2 regions of the Shewanella sp. SM21 genome follow, and region 1 is predicted to be linked to the other one. Evidence: riboswitches for the same ligand, from Rfam matches in the RefSeq annotation. Region 1 holds a riboswitch; the other holds the start of a gene.
What was found. A riboswitch is a leader RNA that binds a small molecule or an ion and turns the genes downstream of it on or off. The one in region 1 is predicted to bind cobalamin.
Positions count from the first base shown of each region.

Region 2: linked by a shared signal. The riboswitch ahead of L5L94_RS05040 (ABC transporter ATP-binding protein) and the one ahead of L5L94_RS04405 (TonB-dependent receptor) in region 1 are both predicted to bind cobalamin.

Region 1 covers NZ_JAKKRL010000003.1:34,411-37,823, reverse strand. The annotation lists gene L5L94_RS04405 (TonB-dependent receptor) at 98-2,059, opposite strand; cobalamin riboswitch at 2,168-2,402, opposite strand; gene L5L94_RS04400 (hypothetical protein) at 2,537-3,413, opposite strand, start outside.
Region 2 covers NZ_JAKKRL010000003.1:195,969-199,381, reverse strand. The annotation lists gene L5L94_RS05045 (FecCD family ABC transporter permease) at 1-719, opposite strand, end outside; gene L5L94_RS05040 (ABC transporter ATP-binding protein) at 716-1,591, opposite strand; cobalamin riboswitch at 1,691-1,884, opposite strand; gene L5L94_RS05035 (histidine phosphatase family protein) at 2,106-2,831, opposite strand; gene metH (methionine synthase) at 3,100-3,413, shown strand, end outside.

The DNA.
Region 1 (3,413 bases):
AAGACTATACCTATTTTAAGATTTATTCTTTGAACTCAGCGTAAAAAATAAAAAGCCAGACTCAGTCTGGCTTTGTTATTAGATAGCTCATTAATAATTAGAAGCGGTAGCCCACAGTGAAACGAATATCACGGCCTCGACCAGAATAGTAACTATCCCCCCAATCGCCACCGTAATAACCTGCACTGACATAATCTTTATCGAATACATTATCGATACGCAGACTTGCAAGCCAAGCATCACGATTATAATTCAAGGCTAAATTACCAAGCACGTAACTTGCTAGCTTATCACCTTGATTAGCGTTATCGCCTTCAATAAAACGATCACCCGTGTAGATAGCTTCGGCAAATACTTGGAAATGCTCAGCAAAATCCATGCTGACATAACCGCGTCCCGTGTGTTTTGCCACCCAAGACAGCTCTTTGCCATCGTTAGCACCATCGGTAAATTCGGCGTCGGTATAGTTATACTCTAGCCCGAGTTGCAGCGCTTTAGTGATCTGCCAATCCCAATCGGCACCCGCGCCATAACGACGAGAAGCGTCGGCATTTACGTTTGCACCGTTGAAATTTCCACCTATGGGTTTAACTGCACTCGAGTCATAAACAATTTCATCCTCTAAATCGAGACGATATAGGCTGACTCGCAGGGTTTGACTAGCGACAGCCCAATCCCAACCCGCCTCATAGGAACGGCCTGTTTGCGGCTTTAAGCCAAATACGCCCGGCGATGTATAAGCTTGCTCATCCACTTTGGCAAAACGGAAGTTATCATCGGCGCGCACATAGAGTCTGTGCTCCGCAGTTGGGCGGTAATTTAAACCCAGTTCGAATGCGTGGGCATTTTCGTCTAAATCCATGCCATTAGGATAAACATTGCCATCGACTAACTCATCGGTCACCCGCGCATATCGTCCACCCACAACGTAACTTAAAGTATGACTTAAAGGCACTGTAGCTTGTAGATAGGCGCTTTGCATTTGCTGCACATTACTGCGCGCCATAGTGTCAAAATCAGCCTTGCCACGGCTGATGTCTAAACCTGTGACTAGGTTTAGCTCGCCTTGACGCGTACTGTAATTCGCTAACGCTTTAGGGCTAAACATTAACAGTGAGCGTGTGTTATGGCTGTTCGCCCCCCAATTAAGAGAAGACACCAAGGTATCGCTATAATCTAAATCCGCCGCCAGCGCCCAGTTTTGATTAAGCTGATGCTGGTAACCCGTTCGCGCCGCAGTGGTCATCTCGTGGGCATACTCTACCTTATTTGATGAAGCACGGGGATCGTCTTTAAATTGCTTTTCAGTAAGCGAGCCCGGATTTTCACGATCGTTATCGTAGTAGCTGGTTTCAACAAAGAAGGAGTCTGTGGCTGTTTTATATTGAATGCGGCCAAGAATAGAGCCGGTTTCGTTGGCATTATGCTGGCGATAGTTGTCACCTTGGTTGTAACTACCGGTGAAAAAGTAACGCCAATCTTTGTTGATCGCGCCAGACACATCACCACGACCTTCATAGGTATCAAAACTACCGCCAGATAACTGCACGCTGCCGCCAGTATTTTCAGGGGACTTAGTGACAATATTAATCACCCCACCCACGGCTTGATCGCCATAAAGTACACCTGCACTACCCGATAAAATTTCAATACGATCCACTTGATTAAGCGGAATGGCATTAAGGCTAGGTGCGGCGATATCGATATTATTGAGACGACGACCATCAAGTAAAATCAGCGTGTTATTAACGGCAGTGCTGGCGCTAAAACCGCGCATCGCAAAGCTAGTTCCAATATTGTTATCCGAAATTTGAATACCGCTTTGACCACGTAAGACGTCGGTCAAATTAGTCGCGCCACTCATTTCAATCGCAGCGGCATCAATCACATTCACATTGGCGGCAATATTTAACGGGGTCTTATCAGAGCGGCCGATCACGACAAGATGCTCGTCGACTTTAGCTGTGCTGGTATCGTCAGCCGCCATAACGGGCGCGATAATTGAAAAACTGCAAAGGCTGCCGATCAGCAGCGCGATTTTTGTTGGATTTGTTCCCATTTTACCTTTAACTCCTGCAAGGAAAACGGGGCATTGACGCCACGATACCGTTAATTCAGTCGTAAATACTGACGGTGATTATCGCATTTTGAGATCTGCCCACCGAAATCTCAAAAACACCTTTAGGGCCGGTCTCCGGACTTAGGCTATGTTAATCCATTAAAGTTGGATTAACACGAGACTGACCTTTCACATTCTGACTTTCGGGTTCTGTCTTGAACACACCAATCAAACGCGGTCCTCTCTCACCTTTTACCGTTGCGGGGGCAGTGCCAGAATTTCACTGGCTTCCCGATTATCTCACGACGCTATCATCGCAAGCACCACAGAAGGTTGACTCAAAATTAGGTTCAAAGGGCGTACAACCTGTTAACGCCCAACAAGGCTCAGAGCATATCAGACCTGAGCGCGCGCATTATAGACGTCTATACGGATGAAAGTCCATCAATCTCAAGTTAGCGAGAAAACTCACATGAGCTAGAAAACGCCATCCCAGTTTTTTGCCGCAGGTTTTGGTCTGTCTTTGCTCAAAATCGCCTGACGCTGCTCAGGGGTTTCGCATTGGGCAACGGGGGTAAAATCCAGCGGTTTAATCACTAACGAGTCAGCAGGTTGTACCGGCGACTTGTCAAACATTGGCAAATTCATCGACCAAGAGACCAGCTCCCCCTTTTCGCTGATGCCAACATAACCGTCATTTGCGCCATCTAACCAAGTGAGTCGCGGAATACGTGCAATCAACTTCTCCACATTTTCACGGTTGGCGCGATAACCAACAGGTACCACTTTGCCATCGGGACGCGTAAACACAAAGGAGGCAGGCCCTCGAGTAATGACGCTGCCTTCCTGCCAATATTTATCAAGAATCTCTTGGGCATAGTGAAACCCAAACATATGAGCGTAATCAGTATCGTCGGCCACTATTTGCGGCACGGCCTTATCCCGCAGTAATAAAAAGCCTGAGCCAATGCTGATAATCTCTTTTACCCCTGTGATATTGGTTTTTTTAATCCAATCGACACCACAGTTAATCCCATCGCCCCAAAAATGCGCATCCCCCGTAGGACTTAAAATCGCAAAGGCACAATTGTTTGCCGTCATACTCGCCACATCCTTTAAGGCGCTGCGGATCGAGTAAGCATCACTGCGCCAACCCCAACTCACCACAGTGCCGTCCTTTTTCAAGGCGGCATAGGTGTGTTGAAAATATTCGATCTTCGCCACATCAGTAAGCTGCGGGAGTAACTTTTTCATATTGGTCGACTCTTCAACCTGCCCCCAAATCACAGCACTGCCCTCTTTTTTGAGGGCGACAAAACTGCGTCCTCTGGCAAAGATATCGACAACATCAACT
Region 2 (3,413 bases), 160 kb from region 1:
AACAAGGACCAACTGGCCTTAGCGAAACTGCCTAAACTCCAAAACAGCACAGAGGCTGTCGCCTGCGGACTGGCGAAATACAGCAGCAGACTCGTTAATGCGCCGAACATAAAGGAGGTCGCCACACCAGAGAGCAACATGCGCTCCACTTGGCTATTGAGCCCAAGCCCAGACAAAGCAAGCACTATCAGTACCGACAAACTGGCGCCAATAAAAGCGCCCAAGGGCAAGCTAAACCAAAGCAAACCAGACAAGGCGCCCGAACCGCTAAAAAGCCCAGAATGTGCCGCCATGCCCGCATTATCAAAAAATCCAGAGCCAGTGAATAAGGTCAACATCACCACAGCACCAAAGGACGCGCCAGAGCTAATGCCAAACAAATAGGGATCGGCGAGCGGATTGCGAGTCACGGTTTGCAACACACTGCCCGCCAGTGACAAACCCGCACCCGCCACAAAAGCCAGTAAAATGCGCGGTAGCCTGAGCTCCATCACAATGCGCTCAGTCATGCCATTGGCTTGAGTGAGGTTCGTCGCCTTATTGATAAACACTTGAATAACATCAGTAAAACTGATGTTCGCCGCACCAAAACTCGTCGCGGCAATAGGCGTTATCAAAGTGATGATACCTAATACGAGCAGCATCAGTTGTTGTCTCGTCAACGGTGTCACGATACGCCCCAAATATGAGATGAAATATTGTTTACTCCCCTGAGTCATCCACCCTCGCCTCGCTCGTTCAGGCCATGATCTACATGGTGGTAACCATAAAAATAGCTGATTAAGGGCTTTTTATGTTGTGGATGGGGCGATACCTGAGCACACACGCCAAACACATCGCTAATTCGCGCCTCGGTTAATACTTCGGTTGGCGTCCCCATAGCGCTGACTTCCCCGTTATGGATCAACAACAAACTATCGCACAGGGCACTGGCTAAATTAAGATCATGAATTGAGGCAATCACGCTAATCCCAAGACTACGCACCAATTCGAGGATTTGAATTTGATAGCGCACATCGAGGTGGTTCGTTGGCTCATCGAGGATTAAAAGCTGCGGCTGCTGCACTATGGCACGGGCAATCAAGGCGCGTTGCTTTTCACCGCCAGATAAGTGCTCATATTGTTGGTGCATCTTATGGCTCAAGCCTACTTTCTCTAAAGCCTTAGCAATACGCTCAGTATCACAGCTCGAATTGGTATCGAACATACCCTTATGCGGCGTTAAGCCCATGCTGACCAATTGCTCTGTGGTGAGGTCAAAATAGTGCGGTGTATCCTGCTGCACTACGGCGACGCGACAGGCAAACGCCTTGGGCGACAAGCGCTCAATATCTTGATCGAAAAGGGTAATTTTGCCCTGAGTCGGGCGAACAAACCGATACAAACAGCGCAGCAAACTGGACTTGCCCGCACCGTTAGGGCCAATCAGCCCCAGCATCTGCCCCGTTGGCAGCGTAAAGTTAATACCGGAAAGTATGGTTTTGCCATCGATACACCAGCTCAAATGACTCACATTGAGCGCGACTGACGGGCTCGATGATGGGTTAGTGTCATTCACGGGGCTGTTAGTTTGGATTGCGGAAAGTTTCACCTAAGCGGCGCTCCTATCGAGTCCAAACCTTTATAAAAAAAGGTTGTGCACATTGTCATCTGCTCCCTCGAGTCACCCGCTCGAGAACTAAGGCTGCACGCAGCGATAACAGAAATAGGCAGGTCTCCTGACTTGTAGAAAAGAAGGAGCTAGGCTCTAGAATCTAGGTGCTTCTTTAAACTACTCACAGTTGCGGGCACAGTTCGGGCTGACTGACGAGCAGCTCCCCGATTCCCTATTATGTTTGGGTTGATATGCTCTTTGTTAACAACGCCACTGTGAATAAAAACAACGGAGCGATTCGAACAAAGAGAGTCTATTCCCAACACCTATTTCTGCGACGTTATCACTCATTGCGCATGTAATACGCTATCTCGTTCAAACGTCAGGGAAAAGCATTATCCTACATCTATCCCATTAGGCAATGCTGTTTAAATCAGAATATTTTCATATCAGCTTATTCTCGCCAAACGATCACGCCTACATGATAGCGCCTAGGTCGTGAAATAAGGCCTCAACACCTGCGCCCACTCGGCCAATCTAAACGCCAATAGCAGGCACCCTGTTCATCTTGCAGCACATTAATGCTCACCACGGCCGCCACGGGTAAATCGAGTTGACTATAAAACCCTACCGCCCGTTCAACTCCTAAGGCACGCGCCATTAAGTGACGGATCACCCCGCCGTGGGTCACGACCCACACTTGAGTGGCAGGCATATTATCAGCGGTTTCATTAATGGCACTGTTTTCATTACCCATTTTATGTGAGTCAAGGGTCAATCGTTCAAACTCGGCGGCGAGTATCTGGTCAATCGTCCCATTCACCCGCGACTCAAAACTTGCCATAGTTTCACCATTGGGCAGCGGATTTTGCCAAGGGTTTTGCCAATACGCCGCTAAGTGTTCGCCCTCTTGTTGATACAGGTCATCGAGCCGACAACCGTCCCAATCACCAAAATCAATTTCCTGTAAACCCGACAAACACTGCGCCTGCAATGGCCTTGACTCAGATATCAGTGCCGCCGTCGAATGCAGCTCGGCGGCAAAAGCGTGGGCAAAATCGGCGCAGCGGCGTGAAGTCGAGCTATAAATCGCGCTACACACGCTGGCCTGTGACTCAACTGCTGCCGACATTTGTTGCCAACCCTTTTTGCTTAAAGGCATATCCACACGACCCCGCAAAATAGCGCCGCCTTCACACTCACCGTGGCGCAACAATAACAATCGAACTTGTTTCATATATGCCTTTTTAGTTAGGGGCTAGATACTAGGAACTCAAGCCAAGGGCCTAAATTCTTGATTCTCGATTCTCGCTCCTAATGCCTTTGACTTTCATCTTGCCCTGACAATCATAAGTCGCGTATTATGGACGTCTATACGTTTAAATGTCCAAAAAAAATTTTAAGAACAAGTATTCAAAAAATGTCGGCTGACGACAATAAAATGCACTTAGCATAACAATGGCCGATTTTTGGACTTAACTTAGCTGTATTTAAGGTAACTATTTATGACGATACCCTCTACTAAAGCCAGCCAGATATTGGCAGACATACGCAAACAGCTTGCAGAGCGCATTCTGATCTTAGACGGTGCCATGGGCACTATGATCCAAGGCTACAAGCTGGAAGAAGAGGACTATCGCGGCGAACGTTTTAAAGATTGGCATACGGATGTCAAAGGTAACAACGACCTTTTGGTCTTGTCACAGCCTCACATCATCAAACAAATTCACACCGACTACTTAAACGCCGGTGCCGACATCATTGAAACCAACACCTTTAACGCCACCACCATCGCCATGGCCGACTACGACATGCAGTC